DNA from 2 places in the Variovorax terrae genome. Region 1 is predicted to be linked to the other one. Evidence: predicted binding sites of a transcription regulator. Region 1 holds the regulator's gene; the other holds the start of a gene.
The links. Region 1 encodes NrdR, which represses ribonucleotide reductase genes. Its sites were predicted from a motif close to CACNANATNTNGTG; they were not measured.
Positions count from the first base shown of each region.

Region 2: MMF98_RS02225 (ribonucleoside-diphosphate reductase subunit alpha) is a predicted target of NrdR. The motif match lies at 4,196-4,209, and genes of this name have one in related genera.

Region 1 covers NZ_JALGBI010000001.1:1,320,164-1,331,535, forward strand. The annotation lists gene MMF98_RS06220 (PilC/PilY family type IV pilus protein) at 1-3,163, opposite strand, end outside; gene MMF98_RS06225 (pilus assembly PilX family protein) at 3,166-3,798, opposite strand; gene MMF98_RS06230 (PilW family protein) at 3,842-4,822, opposite strand; gene pilV (type IV pilus modification protein PilV) at 4,819-5,427, opposite strand; gene nrdR (transcriptional regulator NrdR) at 5,559-6,008, opposite strand; gene glyA (serine hydroxymethyltransferase) at 6,015-7,259, opposite strand; gene MMF98_RS06250 (lytic transglycosylase domain-containing protein) at 7,507-8,319, opposite strand; gene MMF98_RS06255 (DUF748 domain-containing protein) at 9,236-11,372, shown strand, end outside.
Region 2 covers NZ_JALGBI010000001.1:488,733-500,104, forward strand. The annotation lists gene MMF98_RS02220 (ribonucleotide-diphosphate reductase subunit beta) at 1-1,031, opposite strand, end outside; gene MMF98_RS02225 (ribonucleoside-diphosphate reductase subunit alpha) at 1,158-4,100, opposite strand; gene ampD (1,6-anhydro-N-acetylmuramyl-L-alanine amidase AmpD) at 4,476-5,096, opposite strand; gene MMF98_RS02235 (sigma-54-dependent transcriptional regulator) at 5,080-6,564, opposite strand; gene MMF98_RS02240 (sensor histidine kinase) at 6,567-8,297, opposite strand; gene MMF98_RS02245 (PP0621 family protein) at 8,298-8,528, opposite strand; gene MMF98_RS02250 (cytochrome C assembly family protein) at 8,525-9,328, opposite strand; gene ffh (signal recognition particle protein) at 9,510-10,898, shown strand; gene mdoH (glucans biosynthesis glucosyltransferase MdoH) at 10,979-11,372, opposite strand, start outside.

The DNA of each region.
Region 1 (11,372 bases):
GAATGGCGCCAGCGTCCCACACCACGGTAGGATCGCCCGCGATTGCAAAGGTCGTGGTGTTGAGGCTGATCCCCAGTTTCTTGACGGTGCCTGACCATTCGCCAGGAACAAAACTGGGCGCAAATTGATTGCCTTGGGGGTCGGTCGCTTTCAACTGATCGCTACTGGTGGCCACCGTGGCAAAGGAACTACCCGTGCGGGATGAATCGTCGAAAAACTGTTTGATGCCCGCCACCAGCCGCTGAGGCTGGCTGGCCAGCACGTAGCCCTTGGGCGCGCCTGAGGAATCAGCCCACTTGCTGGAAGCAGATGAGCCGCTGAAGGGGCTACCGTCCTGCTCACTGTCGGTGAAATAACCGTACTTGCCGGCCAGGTAGTAGCTGGTGGCCTTGATGTTGCTGTCGATGCTGCCGCGGTTGTTTTCGTCTACGTCGATCATGAAGGTCTTGACGCGTACCTTGTCCGTTGTGATGCCGCCTAGCACGTCCTGCCGGATGACCTGCGTATTGGCCCAGTACGACATGCCGGCCCAGTGATAGCTGTCATGGCTACCCGAACCCGTGGCGGTGGTGTCCAGGTTGCCCAGCGCCGAGTTGGGGGCCGGGTTTCCATTGGCCGCGCGGCTGTTGCCGCGCGGGTCGGTGTAGACCTTGCCGGCGTTGTTGCGCTCGAAGGAGTCGATGACCTGGGTCCAAGTGTGTGCATTGACGCCCGTGGTCGAGCCATTGATGGTGTTGGCTGTCGGGTATGCAAAGTCGAAAGGGGTACTTCCTTCGTTGAACATGGTGGTCTGTTCTGCCCGCGTGACGCCCGGCATGCTGCGAGCGTAGTGGGTGTTGGTGTCCCCGATGCCCATGATGTAGTTGTTGATCTGGCAGGCTGAGGTCAGCGGGTCCGTCCAGCTGGTGTAGACCGGATAACCGTCCTTCATGGCTTCCGTGATCGATGCGGTGGCACTGACAGTGGGAGGGAGGCCTTGCAGGTAGCGCAGGGACTCGTACCACAGCTCACCCGTGGGGTCGATGGTTTTGTAGGTGCCCGACTTGCCGAAGCGGTTCAGATAGTTGATGACACCGGTATAGGTGTACGAGGTGGAGACCGAGTCGTTGATCGGCTTGGTGATGAACACGCCGGTTGCTGGGTTCCATTCTCGTTCGGGGTTCGATTCCAGCACGCCGGCGGTGGTGTAGCGGTTCGGGCCCACATACTTCATCGGCGCACGCAGCACGCCGCCGTAGCGTGTCCCGCTGTTATCCATCAGATAGGAGAACACCGAGACGCGCAGCGACTCCGACTTCTGTTGAACCTGTCCTTCGGGTTTGTAACCCACGGTGCCATTGAAAACGTACTTGGTACAGTAGTTGTAGGAGTCCGACGTGCCGGAGCCATAGGTGACCAAACGGCTCGGCCCCTCGATGTCGTCACATACCAGGGCCCGAGGCTTGACGACAGCTCGTCCCGTCTGGGTATAGACATTCCAGACGGCTTGCTCGATATAGATCTTGTATTTCTGGTAGGACGAGTAGGTCAGGTACCAGAGCTGCTGGTCGTAGTTCTTGTAGTACGGGGCGTAGGTCCTGTAGTAGGGGACGTAGTCTCTGTAGAACGGGGTGTAATCGTTGTAGTAGGGGGCACCCTGGCTGTAGTTGATGTAGACGGTTTTCAGCGCCGTCGAATTGAGGTTGGCCCAGCTTAGCCCTTGATCGGTACAGAACTTGGTGGTGATATTGCTGGATGATCCCGCGCTTGTCGTGGAGTTTGAGCCTGTGGTCGACGAGAATCGGATGATCCGGGGCGAGGCCGTGTCTGTGCACACATAGCGGTTGCCCGTGCCCGTACCGTAGGGTGCGGTCGTTGTTGTGTTGGGCGCGCCGTTACCCTGATAGTCACGGGAATACAGGCCGGACGCTGTCCAGAGGTAGCCCCGGATGATGGGACCGCCGGGTTCATTGGCGGCGATCTCGGCAGCTGTGGGCGCCGTGGTCGTCGTACCGGTCACGACATAGCCGCGGATGACGGCAGGGGACTCAGCCGCGGCTGGCGGTACGACGGTGGAGGTGGTGCCGTCGGGCACATAACCTCGGATGACGGCCGGAGACTCTGCGGCAGCAATGGGCGTCGTCGTGGTGGTTTGCCCGGTCCAGTAGTAGCCCTGGATGGTTCGATCCTTGTCCGTGCCATAGGAAGTGGGGGCGGCGCTGGTTGCCGTGCCATTGAGCACATAGGTCGTGCTTTTCACCCCTTGGTCAGTAGTCCCGCCATTTTCCAGTGGTCCGAGTGGAGGGATGGTAAGTGACAAGACAGCTTTTCCTGCAGAGAACGTCTGCGTGTAAAGCGTGACCAGAGTGGATGGCCCCATTGTGGGCACCGTGGTGGTGTAGGCGCCGGTGTCTGTCCAAGTCGTTCCGATCGATTGCATTGGTGGGAACGTTGGAGTGGCCGTGGTGGTGCCGGAGGCCGTGGTGGAACTGGCGACGATGGGGCGTAGATCGGTGGTATCCGTCAGACTGGGTGCATCGCAGCCCTTGCCTGAGTTGGTGGTGAAAACCACTTGATCGTTGCAGTTGTAGGCGTAGACACTGGCGTTGTTGCTAAAGGGCGTGGCGCTGGCGACGTCTGCAGCGTTCAAGGCTCGGCGCCAGGGCGCCGCAGTGGTTCCGCGGTCGAGCACGGTACGGGTCTGTTCGTCGATGCCGCGGTCACCACCCGTCAGCGCGAGCCGCAGGATGTCGGGCGCGCTCATGGTGGCGTAGTTCAGATAGTTGCCGCTGAAGCCGGTACCGGCGCTGCCCATATTGCAACGGTGGCTGCCATCGGCGTCGCCGGTCGGTGTGAAAAAATCGGTGCCGGCACTAAAGTTGGCACTGGTACGCACGGTGCCGTAGCCGGGGTAGTCGTAGCAGCGCTGTGAATTGAAATAGCCGATGTATTCCTTGCTGCTGTCATAGGCGGCGTCCTTGTAGGCGCCTCCGGACGTCGGGTATTCCACGGACAGCGCCAGCACCACGTTGGCCGGCTGCTTGGTCGATACGAGCGGGCCATTGTCGAAGTCGATCGTGGGCGTGCCGGTGGATTGGGCCACGACGTGGTAGCCGATCAGAATGCCCAGGCCGACCAGCGCACCGGAAATCCAGACACGAGGGTTGTGGATCAGTTTTCTCATTGTCAGCACCCTGGTGTGGCAAGGGGTTTGAAGATCACGGCCTGAAGCATGACCTTGGTTTCGACGGAGGCGCCGTAGCCCACGGCGGTCACCAAAAATGCGGTTTCGCCCTGGCTGGCATTGATGGTACCGGCCGTGACGCCTGTGCCGGAATAGGTGACTGGTGCGGTGTCATAGTTGACCAGTTCGATGATGTAGCGAGGGGGCTGGGCGCTGATGCCGCCATCGCTTTGGGCGGTCAGGCTGGTTGTGCGGCCCGTGAATTCACCAAAGAGGGTATAGCGCCGGTTGTTGTCGTTGCTTTCCTCGAAATTGATGCTGGTGTACAGCGGGAGCGCCGTGCCTGGGTTCATTTCGCAAAGCCCGCGAGTCTTGTTGGCGGTGTTGTTGCCGCAACCGGAGACGAACAGGCCTTCGGTTTGCTTGGACCGAATGCTGCAGCGGGAGTTGGTGGCCGTGTTGGGGCCCATGATGTCCAGCTCTGCATCGCGCAAGGCCGCTTCGGCGCCCTGGAAGGCAATTTGCCTGTCCCGGTCGTTGCGCGACGAGCGTTCGGCCAGCATGGTCAGGCGGATGGAGGTGGCCGCGACGACAAAGACGACGCTCATCAGGCCGAGCACCAGAATGAGCGCCATCCCCCCTTGTTTGTGTTTTCTGTTCCTCGAATTCATGCAGCTCTCATTCAAGGTTGTTGCGAACGGCGATGTTGAACGCGAAAGCCCGGCGAAGTCTTCCATCGTTCGGTGGGGTAAATACCATCCCGGTCTCGGTGGAGGGGCTGCCGGATATCTTTGAAAACTCCTCTCCCAATGGGTAAAGGGCCGTGGCCTGCGTTTCGGCAGAGCCGGGCGCGCCGCGCAGCACCATTCCCACGCGGATCATTCGAACCTTGGGCCACAGGGCAGCGGTGCTGACCTGGGCCGCGTTCAGCCAGCGGTTGGGGGAGTTGTCGGCCGTGGCGCCGGTATCGGTATCAACGGCGTACACGATTTGAAGTGTTTCAACGCCTCCAACGAGGGGCCGGACTTGGGGGTTCCCTTGGACGATACATTGCAATTCAGGCTCCCCTGTGGAGCCCGTGCCCACCGTGAACAGGCTGAGGCCGATGTCGCTGGCGGTCAGGGGATAAGGGACGGGCGTGCCTTGGCAGTTGATGACGGAGCCGTCGCCGGTGGTGATGTCGGTTTGCCGGCTAGATCCGAAGTAACGCACGCCAAAGACGTCGCTGTTGTTGTTGGTTGTGCCTGAGTTGTCATCGGCGCTGTAGTCAGTGCCGGCACTGGGCGAGGCGACCGCCTTGGCATTGTTGTAGCCAAAGAGAGCGCGGTGCCCTAGCAAAGAAGGTGGCACGGGGGTGAACCGGGCAACGTCCCAGTTGTAAGAGGGAGCGAGGCCGGTTTGGAGCTGGGCGTATTGGTAGGTGTCCTGAAGGCCCGCTTGCCGGGTTGCCTGGCTGAACAACTCAAAAATGAAGCGCGCATTGTCCTGAAGGGCTTGGTTGGCGTCGGTGGTGCGGTAGGTGCCGGCAGATGTGGTGTAGAGCGCCAGCGCCGCGATGGTGATCAGGCTGATGATGACCAGCGACACCAGCAGTTCGACCAGGGTCAGGCCGGTTTGCAGGGCTTGGCGCACCCTGCCGCTTGCAAGGCGGCGAATCACAGGGCGGCTCCCGCTGGGCTGCCGGTGACGGGAACGACCAGGCGAGGGCGGTCGGTGCCATCGGTGATGCCGGTTTCCAGCGTGTTGCCACCGGCGCGCGCTGGCTTGCTGTCCCAGCCGATCTTCACCACCAGAACGCCCGTATTGCTGCAGTCCCATTTGAAAAGGCCTGCTGCGGTACCGGATGTTTCCCGGTAGGCGTTGTCAAAGCAAACGGTGACTTTTCCCCCTGGCAGGGCTTTGCGCGTTCTGTCGATCCATTCGCGCGTCTGGAAATCCGCAAACTGGGCGTTGGAGCAGTTGGCCGTGGCGCCCTTGCACTCGATGGCGGTGCCATAGCTGGTGTAGCTGCTTTTGTCGATGGCGGTGATTTTGTCGGTGGTGGTTCTGGCCGCCAGGCTGGGTATGGCGGTCAAGGCCTCCTGGTAATCGCGAATCAGCGAGGAGGCCACGGCGCTTTGCGATGCGTCCAGATTGCCTCGCAGGGCTTCGAGCTGCACCCCGACGACCGCCAAAAGTCCGAGCGACATCACGACGATGGCTACGAGGGCCTCAATCATGCTGAAGCCTGACTGTCCGTATCGAAAGCTTGAGCGTTTTCTCATGCGGGCAATCTAACAGGGCTCCCGACGGCGGCGGAGGGGGAGCCGACCGGTGGTAGCCAAAGGCGCGTCAACGGTCAGGAATCAATGCAGTTTTTGCTCTGGCCTGTGGTCCGAAGTCAACAGCGCCGCCCCTACCGCCTCACCTCATCCACCAGTGTCTTGAACTCGTCAATGTCCTCAAAGCTCCGGTAGACGCTCGCAAACCGGACATAGGCCACCTTGTCGAGCTTCTTGAGTTCGCGCATGACCAGTTCGCCGATGCGGTTGGAGGCGATCTCGCGCACGCCGAGGTTGAGCAGTTTTTCCTCGATGCGCTCGATCGCGCCGTCGGTCTGCTCGGTGCTGACCGGCCGCTTGCGCAGCGCCAGGTGCATGGAGGCAATCAGCTTGGTGCGGTCGTAGTCGATGCGCCGGCCGTCCTTCTTGACGACCGTGGGAAAGTTGACGTCGGGCCGCTCATAGGTCGTGAAGCGCTTCTCGCAGGCGCCGCACTGGCGGCGGCGGCGGATGAAATCCCCTTCCTCGGACACGCGCGTCTCGACGACTTGCGTCTCGGGGTGGCCGCAGAAGGGGCATTTCATGGGAGATCAGCGGTAGACGGGGAAGCGGCTCGTGAGTGCGTTGACTTTTTCCCGCACGGCCGCGATGTTGGCTGCGTCGCGCGGGTTGTCCAGCACGTCGGCGATCAGGTTGGCGGTCAGGCGCGCTTCCTCGTCCTTGAAGCCGCGCGTGGTCATGGCGGGGGTGCCGATGCGCACGCCGCTGGTGACCATGGGCTTTTCCGGGTCGTTGGGGATGGCGTTCTTGTTGATGGTCATGTGGGCGTCGCCCAGCACGGCCTCGGCTTCCTTGCCGGTGATGCCCTTGGCGCGCAGGTCCACCAGCATCACGTGGCTCTCGGTGCGGCCGCTCACGATGCGCAGGCCGCGTTGCGTGAGCGTCTCGGCCACGATCTGGGCGTTCTTCAGAACCTGCTGCTGGTAGGCCTTGAATTCGGGCGCCAGCGCTTCCTTGAAGGCCACGGCCTTGGCGGCGATCACATGCATCAGCGGGCCGCCCTGCAGTCCGGGGAAGATGGCGCTGTTGATGGCTTTCTCGTGTGCCGCCTTCATCAGGATGATGCCGCCGCGCGGGCCGCGCAGGCTCTTGTGGGTGGTGGAGGTCACCACATCGGCATGCGGCACCGGGTTGGGGTAGATGCCGGCGGCGATCAGGCCGGCGTAATGGGCCATGTCCACCATGAAGATGGCGCCAACGTCCCGGGCCACCTTGGCGAAGCGCTCGAAATCGATGCGCAGCGCATAGGCCGAGGCGCCCGCGATGATGAGCTTGGGGCGGGTCTCGTGGGCCTTGCGCTCCATGGCGTCGTAGTCGATCTCTTCCTTGTCGTTCAGGCCGTAGCTCACCACGTTGAACCACTTGCCGCTCATGTTGAGGGCCATGCCGTGGGTCAGGTGGCCGCCTTCGGCCAGGCTCATGCCCATGATGGTGTCGCCGGGCTTCAGGAAGGCGAGAAACACCGCCTCATTGGCCGAGGCGCCGCAGTGCGGCTGCACGTTGGCGGCTTCGGCGCCGAAGATCTGCTTGACGCGGTCGATGGCCAGCTGTTCGGCCACATCCACATGCTCGCAGCCGCCATAGTAGCGGCGGCCGGGGTAGCCTTCGGCGTATTTGTTGGTGAGCTGCGAGCCTTGGGCCGCCATGACGGCCGGCGAGGCATAGTTTTCGCTGGCGATCAGCTCGATGTGGTGTTCCTGGCGCGCGTTTTCGGCCTGGATGGCGGCAAAGAGTTCGGGGTCGGTTTGCTCGACGAGGATATGGCGTTGGTACATGGCAGTCCTTAAAGACAACGGGCCTTGCATAAAACAAGGGCTGCCCAGGCGAACGGCTGAACGCCTCGGTCCCAAGGACTCGGGCGGTACGCTTCCCAGTGGTTTTTGCCGGCTTCATCCGGCAGCCGTCCGGGGAATGGTTCCCGCGGAACTCCACGTCAGCGGCGGCTTGCCCAACGGGCGGCCGCGCCTATCGCCAGTCGCGTACCCGCCCAGTGTAACTGACCTGCGCCCGCCGGTCGGCGGCTCAGGATTGGGAGAGCAGGGCGACCTTGTCTTCGCCGCTGTCCGGCTTGGCCGGGGGGCCGACCGCGGGAATGCTCTGCGGCGGCGGCAGCGGGCTGGCCCGGCCGGTGGCGACCTGGCGCAGGCGCACGTGCTCGGCCATCACCTTGCCGGCATAGCCGCCGTCGTCCTCGATGTTCGCGGCGCCCACGTAGTAGCGCAGGCCGCCTTCCAGCGAACCGGCGCGGGCGATGCATTCCTGCAGCACTTTTACGCCCACGCGCAGGTTGGTCACCGGGTCGAAGGCGGCGAGCTTGCCGCCGAAGCTCTCGTACTTGTCGCTGTGCACGCGGGTCATCACCTGCATCAGGCCCTGGGCGCCGACCGGGCTCTGGGCGAACGGGTTGAAGCCCGATTCGATGGCCATCACGGCCAGGATCAGCGTCGGGTCGAGCTTGGTGCGCTCGCCGATGTCGTAGGCCTCGGCCACCAGCGCGCTCACCGGCTCGGGCGCGACGCGGTACTTCTTGCTCAGCCAGTAGGCCACGGCGGCCTGCTGTTTGGGCAGATCCTTGGGGTTGGCCGCGGTGGCGCGGTCAATGGCTTCGGCGTTCACGGGCAGCCCCAGAGTGGCTTCCTGGCGCGCCTGCAGCCAGCCGATGAGTTTCGTTTCGCCAGCCTGACGCAGGTCAGGGCGGGCAGTCAGGGTGATCACGGAAAACACCACCGCCAGCCCCAGGAGGGCGAAGCCGTTGTGCGTGATCTCAAAAAAGCCCTGGGCGACATCGGATGCGAAGGTTCGCAGGCCCTGGGCGATTTTTCCTAACGCTGTCATAGCACTTCCTTTCTACGCGCGGGCCTGCTTCGCGATGCGGCTCGGGGGCAGCATCGCAGCAACAGGCTCCTCGTTTGGATTGGTACGCAATCAGCATCCTGCTCCGTCTTCAAGACTTATGGCAGCAATGCGACTTAGCCGGGTTCGGCAGCGGATTCGGGTTCTCCCTCGGTCTTTGGAGGGACTGGCGGATTCTAGGGTGCTTCAAAATACCAAGTCAATTATTAAAAATTAGTCATTAATATCAAAAATGGTATTAAAAATCGAACTTTGGAGCCCCCTGGAAGGCCGAAAAAGAGGGGGCCCGGGCTCGTCGCATGGAGCCTGAAGATTGGTGTTTGCTATCGAAATGAGAGCGACAAAGGACCACTGTGAAAGGACATTGGGGGATTTTGGTTGTTTTTCGGGCGGAACGAGCACTCCCATCACCTCCCGCCACCCGCACACCGCGCCGGGCCGGGCCCGGCAGGAAGGGCTGCCGATGTAACAGGTGTTGGGGAGTTCGCCCTACGGCCCGGTTCGAGGGGCTCCGGACCCAGGCCAGCCTGCGCAGGCCGCGAATGAGGATTCAAGCGGCCTTGTCAAGACAAAATCGGCAATCGCGCCCGGAGCCATCATTGAAAAGTCAATTTGAATTCCCTCTGGCGCTTTGCTAAGTTGGCAGGGCCTGAGCCATCAGGCAAACGCCGGTAGGAGCCGTTCGCGCGGTAGCCCCGGCACTTCATGGAAGCAATCTCTTGCTTCCGACGCAACGTGGGACTCGACTCTCCCCGTTGCGAACCCAGACGGCAAAGACATTACGTCAGCCGTCAAGCCCGGCGGCCAGGCTTCAGGCTTACCGTCCGGGCTTTCTTTTTGTCCCTTCCGCCTGCAACAAGGCATTGACGTTTTCAGGCCCGCGCTGAAAACTCGGGGGATGGACATCGATGCAGTAAAAAACAACAAATGGTTCAGAAGGGTGGCCTGGGCCGTGGGAGGGGTGCTGGCGCTGTGGGGGATCGGCTGGCTGGCCGTGCCGCCCCTCGTCAAGAGCCAGGCCGAGAAGATCGCCACCGAGAAGCTGGGCCGCCAGGTCACCCTTGGCGCGGTCGACTTCAAGCCCTGGACGCTCGAACTCACCCTGAACGACCTGGCCATCGCCGGCGCGAACGGGGCGCCGCCCCAGTTGCTGATCAAGCGTATCTATATAGATGGCGAACTGCAGTCGCTGCTGCGGCTGGCGCCAGTGGTCGACGCGGTGGAGGTCGAGGCGCCCCAGCTCCGGCTCACGCACCTGAGCGACGGCCACTATGACATCGACGACATCCTGGCGCGCCTGAGCCAGCCCTCCGGCCAGCCGCCCGGCGAACCGCCCAGGTTCGCGCTCTACAACCTGGCGCTGACGGGCGGCTCGGTCGACTTCACCGACCAGGCCGTCCACCGCACGCACGAACTGCGCGAACTCAACCTCAGCGTGCCGTTCCTGAGCAACCTGCCGTCGCAGCGCGAGGTCAAGGTCGAGCCGCGGCTGGCCTTCCGGCTCAATGGCAGCAGCTTCGACTCCTCGGCCGTCGGCACGCCCTTCACCCAGGCCCGCAAGACCGACGCCAGCATCAAGCTCGCGGGCTTCGACCTCACGCCCTACCTCGGCTACATCCCGGCCAGCGTGCCGGTGAAGCTGCAGGCCGCCACGCTGGACGCCGATGTCCGGGTGGCCTTCGAGCAGACGCCGCGCATCGCCGTGCGGCTCAGCGGCACCGTGCAGGCCAGCCGCGTGAAGCTGGCCGATGCCCGGGCGCAGGAGCTGCTGGGCTTCGAGACGCTCAAGCTCACGCTGGACGACGTGCGGCCGTTCGAGCAGACGGCCCGGCTGGCCGCCGTGGAACTGGATTCCCCCAGCCTGGCCGTGCGCCGCGACAAGGCGGGGCGGCTCAACCTTGATCTGTCCGGCACGCCGGAGGCGCCCCAAAAGACAGCGGCCAGCGACGCCGCCGCAAAGACCCCCACCGCCAAAGTCTCCCCGGCCGGCGGCTGGAAGATCGATGTGGCCAAGGTGGCCGTGCGCGGCGGCGCCGTGGCCTGGAGCGACGACGGCACCGCGCCGCAGGCCCGGCTGGCCTTGCGCAACGTGGCGCTGGACGCCTCGGGCATCGCCGTGCCGGTGGCCCAGCCGCTGCAGTTCAGCGGGGCGGCCGTGCTCGACAGCCAGCCCGGCCAGGCCAGCCTGAGCTTCAGCGGCACGGCCACCGACATCGCCGCCAGCGTGACCGCCACCGTCGGCGGGGTGCCGCTGGCCGCGGCGGCGCCTTACCTGGCGTCCTTCATCACGCCCGCGCTGGGCGGCACGCTGGACGCCGATCTCGCCCTGCAATGGAAGGCGCCCGCCGGGCCCGGCCAGGCCCCGGGGCTGCAGGTGCAGGCCCGGCAGCTGGTGCTCAACCAGCTGGCCCTGACCCAGGGCCGGGCGCCGCTGGCCTCGGTCAAGAAGATCGAGCTGGCGCAGGCGCAGCTGGATCTGGCGCAGCAGACGCTCAGCGTCGAGAAACTCGCGCTGACGCAGCCGCGGGCCAAGGTCGGGCGCGGCGAGGACCGGCGCTGGATGTTCGAGCACTGGCTCAAGGCCGGCAGCGCCGCGCCGGCGGCGGCGCCCGGGCACCGGCCGGGCGGGGCGGCGGACAAGCCCTGGGGCGTGGCCCTGGGCGAGGTGACGCTCGACGCCGGCGCCCTGTCCTACCTCGACCAGGCGACGGCCAGGCCCGTGGCGTTCGAGCTGACCGGCCTGAAGCTGCAGATGAAGAACGTCGCGCCCGACAGCGCCAAGCCCTCGCCGCTGACGGTGTCGGCCCGCCTCGGCGCCGGCCGGACCGAGCCCGGGCGGCTCGACTACCGCGGCACGCTGGCGCTCAAGCCGCTGGCCGCGCAGGGCCGGGTCGATGCCCAGCGCCTGCCGCTGCACGCCTTCGCGCCTTACTTTGCCGATGCCCTCAATATCGAGCTGCTGCGCGCCGACGCCAGCTTCAAGGGCCAGGTGCGCTATGCCGACGGCAAGGCCGGCCCGGCGCTCAAGCTCAGCG
Region 2 (11,372 bases), 830 kb from region 1:
AGGTAGCCCTTGAACATCGAGGCGTTCATGCCGAGCACGCCGCGCGGCATGGTGTCCTCGGCGTACTTGTACTCGAGCTCGACAGCCTTCATGAACAAGGCCTTGATCTCGGTCTTGAATTCGGCGGTCCAGAGGTGCGGGTTCTCGAGCTTGAGCTGGTTGATCAGGTCGATGCCGAAGTTGCAGTGCATCGACTCGTCGCGCAGGATGTACTGGTACTGCTCGGCAGCGCCGGTCATCTTGTTCTGGCGGCCCAGGGCGAGGATCTGGGTGAAGCCGACATAGAAGAACAGGCCTTCCATCAGGCAGGCGAACACGATCAGCGACTTCAGCAGCGTCTGGTCGGTTTCGGGTGTGCCGGTCTTGAAGTTCGGGTCCATGATGGCTTCGATGAACGGGATCAGGAACTGGTCCTTCTCCCGGATCGACTGGACTTCGTTGTAGGCGTTGAAGATCTCGCTCTCATCCAGCCCCAGCGACTCCACGATGTACTGGTAGGCGTGGGTATGGATGGCTTCCTCGAAGGCCTGGCGCAGCAGGAACTGGCGGCATTCAGGCGCCGTGATGTGGCGGTAGGTGCCCAGCACGATGTTGTTGGCGGCCAGCGAGTCGGCGGTCACGAAGAAGCCGAGGTTGCGCTTGATGATGCGGCGCTCGTCCTCGGTCAGGCCGTTCGGGTCTTTCCACAGCGCGATGTCGCGCGTCATGTTCACTTCCTGCGGCATCCAGTGGTTGGCGCAGGTGGCGAGGTATTTTTCCCAGGCCCACTTGTACTTGAACGGCACCAGCTGGTTGACGTCGGTCTGGCCGTTGATGATGCGCTTGTCAGCGGCCCGGACCCGGCGCTCGCTGGTGGGCTGAATGGTGGGGGCGGTGGCTGCAACCGGCACAGGCGCTCCGTCATGGAGTGTGCGCGGGGCTGGCGAAAGAGGCGGAAGTTCCATCGAGCGGTTGCTGGATGAACCGCTGGTGAGTGGCTGTTGCAATCCGTTTTGCACAGAGGGCTTGACTTCTTCGTCCCAGGTCAACATAGAGGATTCCAATATTCAAATTATCAGAGCAACGATGTGAAATGAAAAGTGTTCATTCACATCGTTGCCCGATTGTGTTGCTCAATTGCATCGAAACCCATTCGGAATTTCGCAGCAGCGAGGGCCTTACTGGCAGGCCTCGCAGGTCGGATCGTCCACGCCGCAGAACTTGATGTCGGTGGCAGGCGCAGCACTCAGCTGCGCGCGCGCGGCAGCGGCTGCGGCGTCGAGTGCGCTCATGCCTGCACCGGCTTGCGGCTCGCTGCCGGAAGACACGGCATTCAGCTGGCCGGCCTTCACGGTGGATTTCTCCGCGTGCGTGGCGCCCATGGTGCGCAGGTAGTAGGTGGTCTTGAGGCCGCGCAGCCAGGCAAGCTTGTAGGTGTCGTCGAGCTTCTTGCCCGAGGCGCCCGCCATGTAGATGTTGAGCGATTGCGCCTGGTCGATCCACTTCTGGCGGCGCGCGGCGGCTTCCACCAGCCACTGCGGTTCCACTTCGAAGGCGGTCGAGTAGAGCGCCTTGATGTCCTGCGGCACGCGGTCGATGGGGCGCAGCGAACCGTCGAAGTGCTTGAGGTCCATCACCATCACGTCGTCCCACAGGCCCAGGCGCTTGAGGTCGCGCACCAGATAGCTGTTGATGACGGTGAACTCGCCCGACAGGTTGGACTTGACCGAGAGGTTGCCGAAGCACGGCTCGATCGAGGCGTCGACGCCGATGATGTTGGAGATCGTGGCGGTGGGTGCGATGGCCACGCAGTTGGAGTTGCGCATGCCGTCGGCCGCGATCTTCTTGCGCAGCGCGTCCCAGTCCAGGGCGGCCGAGCGGTCCACTTCGACATAGCCGCCGCGGGCCTGGGCCAGCAGGTCCAGCGTGTCGGCCGGCAGGATGCCCCGGTCCCACAGCGAACCCTTGTAGCTGGAGTACTGGCCGCGTTCGCGGGCCAGTTCCGTCGAGGCCCAGTAGGCGTAGTAGCAGACGGCTTCCATCGACCGGTCGGCGAATTCCACGGCCGCTTGCGACGCGTAGGGAATGCGCAGCTCATACAGGGCATCCTGGAAAGCCATGACGCCCAGGCCCACCGGGCGGTGGCGCATGTTGGAGTCGCGCGCCTTCTTGACGGCGTAGTAGTTGATGTCGATCACGTTGTCGAGCATGCGCATCGCGGTGGCGATCGTCTTCTTGAGCTTGTCGTGGTCGAGCACCTGGGTGCCGCCGGCCGAGCCGGCGGGTGCCGCCTTCAGATGCTGCAGCAGGTTCACCGAGCCGAGGTTGCAGACCGCGGTTTCGGTGTCGCTGGTGTTGAGCGTGATCTCGGTGCACAGGTTGGACGAGTGCACCACGCCCGCGTGCTGCTGCGGCGAGCGCACGTTGCAGGCGTCCTTGAAGGTGATCCAGGGATGGCCCGTCTCGAACAGCATGGTGAGCATCTTGCGCCACATGTCGCTGGCCTGCAGCGTGCGCGAGGGCTTGATCTCGCCGCGCTTGGCTTTTTCCTCGTAGGCCACGTAGGCCTTCTCGAAGTCGGCGCCGAACTTGTCGTGCAGGTCGGGCACGTTGGACGGCGAGAACAGCGTCCATTCGCCCTTTTCCATGACGCGGCGCATGAACAGGTCGGGGATCCAGTTCGCGGTGTTCATGTCGTGCGTGCGGCGGCGGTCGTCGCCGGTGTTCTTGCGCAGCTCGAGGAACTCCTCGATGTCCAGGTGCCAGGTTTCCAGGTAGGTGCAGACCGCGCCCTTGCGCTTGCCGCCCTGGTTCACGGCCACGGCCGTGTCGTTGACCACCTTGAGGAAGGGGACCACGCCCTGCGACTCGCCGTTGGTGCCCTTGATGTGCGAGCCCAGGGCGCGCACGCGCGTCCAGTCGTTGCCCAGGCCGCCGGCGAACTTGGACAGCAGCGCGTTTTCCTTGATCGATTCGTAGATGCCGTCGAGGTCGTCCGGCACCGTGGTCAGGTAGCAGGAGGACAGCTGCGAGCGCAGCGTGCCGCTGTTGAACAGCGTGGGCGTGCTCGACATGAAGTCGAACGAGGACAGCACTTCGTAGAACTCGATGGCGCGGGCTTCGCGGTCGACCTCGTTGAGCGCCAGGCCCATGGCCACGCGCATGAAGAAAGCCTGCGGCAGCTCGATGCGGGTCTTGCGCACGTGCAGGAAGTAGCGGTCGTACAGGGTCTGCAGGCCCAGGTAGTCGAACTTCAGGTCGCGGTCGGCCTGGAGCGCGGCGCCCAGCTTGTGCAGGTCATAGTGCAGCAGCCTTTCGTCCAGCAGCTCGGCGTCCACGCCCTTCTTGATGAATTCAGGGAAGTAGCGGGCATAGCTCTGGGCCATTTCGGCCTGCGTCACTTCTTGGCCCAGCACTTCGCGGGCGATCGTGTGCAGCAGCAGGCGCGCCGTGGCGTAGGTGTAGTCGGGGTCTTTCTCGATCAGCGTGCGCGCGGCCAGGATCGATGCCTTGTAGACCTCGTCCATCGGCACGCCGTCGTACAGGTTGCGCATGGTCTCGGCCACGATCGGGTCGGGCTTGACGTCTGTGCCCAGGCCGGCGCAGGCCGATTCGATCAGGCCCTGCAGGCGGTCGAGGTCGAGCGCCACGCGCCGGCCGCCGTCGAGCACATGCAGCGCCGGCGCCTTCGGGGTGGCCTGCACGGCCTGGCGGGCGCGCTCCTGCGTGCGCTTTTCGCGGTACAGCACATAGGCGCGGGCGATCTCGTGGTGGCCGCCGCGCATCAGGCCCAGTTCCACCTGGTCCTGCACGTCTTCGATATGGAAGGTGCCGCCGCCCGGGCGCGAGCGCATCAGGGCGCGCACCACGCCCTGGGTCAGGTTGTCGACGACTTCGCGCACGCTGGCCGAGGCGGCGCCCTGCGTGCCATGCACCGCGAGGAAAGCCTTCATCATCGCGATCGCGATCTTGTCCGGCTCGAACGGCACGACGGCACCGTTGCGGCGGATGATCTGGTAATGGGCCAGCGGATGGGCGGCGGCACTGCCGGCGCTGTCGGTGGCCTGGGACGGAACGACGCCGGCATGGGGCGTGGACGGGGGGGTCAAAGCGGTTTGCATTGTTTCCTCTTCTTTCGCAATTTTTGTTGGGACTGGCGGGGCGGGAGCGCGGGCCAGAGGGGTGTCGGGGGCTACCCTTGTTTGCACAATGGACACACTATATCTAGGGTCCAACTGGATTTCAAGCCACTACGGGTAGTGTATCGACCCTGATGCACATGCTTACATTTGAGCCTCGAAAAACCGCTGGGAGCGAGTGCCTTTGCGAGGGTGGCCGCACGGCCTTGCAGGCGTGATCCGCGCAGGGGGCGCCGCAGTGCGGCCAGTCTGTGTGCGCCTTGCGGCCGGTTTTGCCGCGCCGTGCCGCGTAGGGCCTGAGGTCGTGGAGGATGCGGCCCCGTCAGAGGGGTCTTGCCGCATGCGCGGCGAGTGCCTTCATGCGTTTTGTGGCAGGCGCAACGATTCGGGAAAAGACCGGGGCGGCCAGCCCAGCGTGCGCTGCAGCAAAGGCCACTCGAAGCCGTTGCCGGGGTCCTGCTTGCGCCCAGGCGCAACGTGCTCGTGGCCCGCGATGTGCGCGACCGGATAGTGCTGCGCGATGGCCGAGCACAGGCTGCCCAGGGTTTCGTACTGCGCGGCTTCGAAGCGGTCGCCCTCCAGGCCTTCGAGTTCGATGCCCACCGAGCGGTCGTTGCAGTTGTCCCGGCCCAGGTAGTGCGAGGCGCCGGCATGCCAGGCGCGCTCGCGGCAGCTCACGAACTGCCACAGCGCCCCGCTGCGGCGGATGTAGAAATGGGCCGAGACCTGGGTGCCGCGGATGCGCTCGAAGTAGGGGTGGGCGTTCCAGTCCAGTGTGTTGGTGAACAGCTGCAGCACTTCGTCGCCGCCATACTGCCCCGGCGGCAGGCTGATCGAGTGCAGCACGATGAGGTCGATCTCGGTGCCGGCCGGGCGCGGCCCGAAGTTCGGGGACGGCAGCGTTCGTGCGAACCGGTACCAGCCTTCGTGCCACAGGCCGTCGTCGCCGTCGGCGGCAGGCTCAGGCGGTTTCTTCATTCGGCTCATCACCCGGTGGCGTCGAGATGTTGAGGCGGGCAATGCGGTAGCGGATCTGGCGCAGGCTCAGCCCCAGGCGGGCTGCCGCAGCGGTCCGGTTGAATCCGGTGTCGTTCAAAACCTTGACCAGGATGTCGCGCTCCTGCTGGTCGAGGTAGGCCTGCAGGTCGCTCGGAGCCTGGGCGAGGGCCGGTGCCGCGGGCATCGGCACGGGGTCGGGCGCAGCCTGCGCGGCGGCGGGCGCGGCCTGGGTGGGCGCGAAATCGACCTGGAGCACGTCGCCCTCGCTCAGGGCCACGGCGCGATGCAGCAGGTTTTCCAGTTCCCTCACGTTGCCGCCCAGGGGATGTGCACAGAGTTGCTCGAGCACCGTCGGCGACAGCGCCGGCACCGGCATGCCCGACTCCTGAGCGATCCGGGCCAGCAGCGCGGCGCACAGGGCCGGCAGGTCGCCGGTGCGCTCGCGCAGAGGGGGCACCACGATCTCGATCACGTTCAGGCGGTAGTACAGGTCCTGCCGGAAGCGGCCGGCCTGCACGTCCGCGGCCAGGTCCTTGTGCGTGGCGCTGACGATGCGCACGTCCACGGCGTCTTCCTGCGTGGAACCCAGCGGGCGCACATGGCGTTCCTGGATGGCGCGCAGCAATTTGGACTGCATGGCCAGGGGCAGGTCACCGATCTCGTCGAGGAACAGGGTGCCGCTGCGCGCGGCCTGGAAATAGCCTTCGCGGTCCTGCGTGGCTCCGGTGTAGGAGCCTTTCTTGGCGCCGAAGAATTCGGCCTCGAGCAGGTTCTCGGGGATGGCGCTGCAGTTCACGGCCACGAAGGGGGCTTCGGCGCGATGGCTGCAGGCATGGATGGCGCGCGCCACCAGTTCCTTGCCGGTGCCCGATTCCCCGCGCACCAGCACGGGCGCCATGCTGCGGGCGACCTTGACGATGCGTTCCTTGACGCCGCGCATGGCGCCGGAGTCGCCCACCAGCCGCTGCAGCGCCGTGTGGCCGGTCTGCGGCAGCTCCGCGGCGCTGGGGGGCCTGGCGGCAGACGGGCCCTGGCCGCGCCCGCCGCGCAGCGGCTGCTGCTGCGTGCCCTGGATGGCCGAGGCCACGACGCTGCGGAACTGCTTGAGGTCGACTGGCTTGGTGAGGTAGTCGAAGGCGCCCGCCTTGAGGGCTTCCACTGCGTTCTCGGCCGAGCCGTAGGCCGTCATCACGACACAGCGCTCCTGGCGCTGCTGCGTCGTCATGCCCACCAGCAGTTCCAGGCCGAGGCCGTCGGGCAGGCGCATGTCGGTGATCACGGCGTCGAACTTGCGGTCGCCAAGGTGCTGCCAGGCCTCCGAGAGGCTGGCGGCCGCTTCCACGCGGTAGCCCTCGCGCAGCAGCGTGAGCTCGTACAGCGTCCGCAGGTCCGGCTCATCGTCGACGATCAGGACCTGCGCGGGGTTCGGGGAGTTGCTTGCAGCCATGGTCAGACAAGTATTGTGTCAAATGATAGAGGGCTGTCGCCTTGCGCCGGACCGGCGCGGAACGTCACGAAGAATTCGTTGCCTTCCACGGCCGCGGCCACCGGGCCGCGCGGGGCCCGCTGGTAGCCGATCAGCGCGCCATGCCGCTCGCACAGTTCGCGGCAGATGTACAGGCCCAGGCCGCTGGAGCGGCTTTCCGAAGAGAAGAAGGGCTCGAACAGATGCCGCTGCACGGTCTGCTCGAGCGGCTCGCCGTCGCTCCACACCAGCAGGCTGCATTCGCCGAGGGAGGAGACCACGGTCGAGACCTGGATCGAGTCGGGCTGCTGGCCCGCATAGCGCAGCGCGTTGTCCAGCAGGTTGATCAGCACGCGGCGCAGGTGGCCGGCATCGAACACCGCGCGCGGGCCCATGGCGTCGAGCGCCACGCTCAGGCGCGCCGCGGCGCCGGTCTGACGGGACCAGTCGGCGCAGATGGTGGCGACGTTCGCATCCAGGTCCAGCAGGCCGGGGCCGGCGACGGCGGTTTGCTGCTGCACCCGCGAAATGTCCAGCACTTCCTCCACGATCTGCGCCAGGCGCAGCGCGTTCTGCCGCACCAGCATCGTCAGCTGCTTCTGCGCCGGCTCGGTCAGGTCTTCGTCGAGCAGCGCGTTGGCCTGCGAGATGGCGGCCAGCGGATTGCGTATTTCATGGGCGACCGCGGCCGACATGCGGCCCATGGCCGCGAGCTTCTCGGTGCGCAGGCGCGCCTCCATTTCGCGCAGGTCCTGCAGGAACATGACGCACAGGTTCTCCGCCTGCGTGTCGTGCGTGGCGGTGAGCCGCGTGCGCACGTGGATGCGCCGCGGGTTCTGCCCCGCATGGCTGATGGCGATGTCGGAGATCTGGCTGCCGTGCTGGACGAAGGTCAGCCGGGCCAGCTCGACCAGGGCCTGCCAGGCGGCCTCGGCCGCCAGCACGAAGGGGGCGTTGCGCACGGCGCCCTGGGCCGAGCCCAGCAGGCGGCGCGCCGCCGGGTTGGCGGCCCGCACGACGCCATTGATGTCGACCACCAGCACGCCGTCGGCCAGGGTTTCGATCACCAGTTCGTTCACCTGGGTCTGCACCCGCGCGGCATGCTGGCTGCGCCGGGCCAGCGCCTCCTCGCGCGCCAGCCGCAGGGCCAGCTGGTTGGCCAGGAAGGCCACGATGAACAGGCCGATGCCGGTCAGGCCGGACTGCAGGAAGCGCGGCGCGGCATCGCCCTGGATCTGCAGCGAGATCCACCAGGCGTCCACCAGCAGCACCAGCGTCACGCCGGCGGCCGTGCCTAGCGCCAGCGGCAGCGAGCCCATCACGGACCCGAGCAGCACGGGCAGGGCGAACAGCGGGGTGTAGTTGATGTTGGCGCCTTGCAGGAACTGCAGGGCCGAGAAGGCGATCAGGTCGACGCCGATGGTCGACACCCACTGCGTGTCGAAGGTGCGGCCGGGCGTGCGCGGCTGGGCCAGCAGGCGCACGGCCAGCGTGGCGGCGAGGTAGGTGCTGCACAGCGCCACCAGCCACACGTTGACGGGTTGCCCCAGCCCGTAGATCGAGCCCTGCATCAGCAGCAGCACCACGGCGATCATGATGCGCGCGGTCATGAAGCCGCGCCACAGCCTGGCGAAGGCGGAGTCTTCCACCGGGGTGGGGCTGTCTTCCGGGAGGGGCGGGCCGAACCAGGAGGGCGCGTCCGTGGGGCTGGCCATTCAGCCCTCGGCGCGCTGGCGGTGCTCGGCGCAGCAGTACAGGCCGCGGCGGCCCGGCAGCGCCTCGGCCTGCGGCAGGTGCACGGCGCAGACCGGGCAGCGCACCATGTCCTGGGGTTCGCCGGCGGGCTGCGCGGCCGGGCCGCGGCGCGCGGGCCGGTCGGCCAGGCGGCGGCTGCGCCAGAGCCAGACGCCGGCCAGGACCACGAGCAGCACGATGAGGTATTTCATGCGCCGCGCCCCAGCACCACTTCGAGCACGAAGCGCGAGCCCACATAGCCCAGCAGCAGCAGCAGCGAGCCGACGTACAGCACCCGCACGGCCTTGCGGCCGCGCCAGCCGAAGCGCGAGCGGCCCAGCAGCAAGGCGGCGAAGGCCAGCCACGACAGCACCGAGAACACCGTCTTGTGGTCCCACTTCCAGGCCTTGCCGGGGCCGTACAGCGTCTCGCCGAACAGCCAGCCGGCCAGCAGGGTGGCGGTCAGCAGCACGAAGCCGGCTTTCACGAAGCGGAAGGTCAGCCGTTCGAGCGTGAGCAGCGGCATGCCGCTGTGCGCATCGCTGGCCTGGCGGATCTGCCGCTCGGCGCGCGTCATGAGCCAGGCGTGCACCACGGCGGCGGCGAACAGGCCGTACGAGGCGATGCCCAGCGCCCAGTGCAGCGGCAGCCAGGGCGAGGCGCTCACGTGCAGCGCATTGCCCGGAAACAGCAGGGCCAGCAGCACGGCCGCGGAGCCCAGCCCGGCCAGGGCCCAGCGCGCCTGCAGTTGCGGGAACAGCTGGCTCTCCACCGCATAGACCGTCAGCACCAGCCAGGCGGTGACGGACAGCGCGGGCGCGAAGCCGAAACGCGGCGGGTCGCCCAGCAGCCCCGCGGCCAGCACGCCGGCATGCAGCAGCCAGGCCGCCAGCAGGGCCGTGCGGCTGGCGCGCAAACTCAGGCGCGCTGCGGCAGCAGCAGGGATGGCGTAGGCTGCAGCGGCCGCAATACCCAGCAGGACGCTGAGGGGGGACGCACTGGATAAAATCATGGCAAAGGAGTTTAACCCCCAGGCTCCGCACGCGACGGTGCTGCGCCTTCCCCCTTCGCTTCGCAAGGGGGCGCCGCCAGCGGCCTGGCAAGGCCCGCTGCGCGGCGGCCCCGAACCTGGGCGGCGCTGTGCGCGGCCGGTTGTCTCTGCTCCTTATTTTTACAAGGCATTCGTTCTCTTTATGGCCAGCGCTCTTACCGACAAACTCTCCCGCCTCGTCAAGGAAATGCGCGGCCAGGCCCGCATCACTGAGTCCAATGTGCAGGACATGCTGCGCGAGGTGCGCATGGCCCTGCTCGAGGCCGACGTGGCGCTGCCCGTGGTGCGCGACTTCATCGCCCGCGTGAAGGAGAAGGCGCTGGGCCAGGAGGTACTGGGTTCGCTGTCGCCGGGGCAGGCCCTGGTGGGCATCGTCAACCGCGAGTTGGCGGCCACCATGGGCGAGGTCGACGACAAGGGCGCGCTGCGCGCGCCGGCCGACATCAACCTCGCCGCGCAGCCGCCGGCCGTGATCCTGATGGCCGGCCTGCAGGGCGCGGGCAAGACCACCACCACCGCCAAGCTGGCCAAGCACCTGATCGACAAGCGCCGCAAGAAGGTGCTCACGGTGTCGGGCGACGTCTACCGCCCCGCGGCGATCGAGCAGCTCAAGACCGTGACGGCCCAGGCCGGCGCCGAATGGTTCCCGAGCACGCCCGAGCAGAAGCCGGTGGACATCGCCCGCGCCGCGCTCGACTATGCGAAGAAGCATTTCTTCGACGTGCTGCTGGTGGACACAGCGGGCCGCCTCGCCATCGACGAGGCGCTGATGCGCGAGATCAAGGACCTACATGCCGCGCTCGACCCGGTGGAGACGCTGTTCGTGGTCGATGCCATGCAGGGCCAAGACGCGATCAACACGGCCAAGGCCTTCAAGGAGGCCCTGCCGCTGACCGGCATTGTGCTGACCAAGACCGACGGCGACTCGCGCGGCGGCGCCGCCCTGAGCGTGCGCCAGGTCACCGGCGCGCCGATCAAGTTCGCCGGCGTCAGCGAGAAGATCGACGGCCTGGAGGTGTTCGACGCCGAGCGCCACGCCGGGCGCATCCTGGGCATGGGCGACATCGTCGCGCTGGTCGAACAGGTCACGGCCGGGGTCGACATGGAGGCCGCGCAGAAACTCGCGGCCAAGGTCAAGAGCGGCGACGGCTTTGACCTCAACGACTTCCTGAGCCAGATCCAGCAGATGAAGAGCATGGGCGGCCTGTCCAGCCTGCTCGACAAGCTGCCGGCCCAGATGGCCGCCAAGGCGGGCCAGGTGGACATGGACAAGGCCGAGCGCGACATCCGCCGCAAGGAAGGCATCATCCACAGCATGACGCCGCTGGAGCGGCGCAAGCCCGAACTCATCAAGGCCACGCGCAAGCGCCGCATCGCCGCCGGCGCCGGCGTTCACGTGCAGGAGGTCAACCGCCTGCTCAACGAGTTCGATCAGATGCAGGGCATGATGAAGAAGATGAAGGGCGGCGGCCTCATGAAGATGATGAAGCGCATGGGCGGCATGAAGGGCATGCCCAAGATGCCCTTCTGATCCAAGTTTCAAGCGTTTTCAGCCGGATGTCCGCGTCCAGCGGTCATTGTTTGCTATATATCTGATAGCAATCCGGCGCTTCAGGCACGCGCGAACTCGGCCGCGTGCCGCCAGGCGCGGCGCAGCACGGCCGGCGACCATGACTCCTCGGGAATCAGCAGCACGCCGCGCGCGCGCAGCCGCGTGCCGAGCCCGACCTGGCTGGTCAGCACGGCCAGCGGCACGGCCAGCAGCAGCGGCAGCGCCACCGGCGTGAGCCAGACCAGCGCGCCCGCGTCGATCGCCGCGATGCCCAGGCCCAGCAGTGCAATCACCGCTGTCATCGGCGCCAGGCGGGCGGCGGCGTCGCGCCAGGACACGGCAGCGGCTTCGCGCGGCGGCGATTTCCAGTCGAGCTTCAGGCCGGTCAGCGCCACCAGCACGAACAGCGAATGCGCGAGCATGCGGATCGGCGCCTGCAGCAGCGCCAGCCCG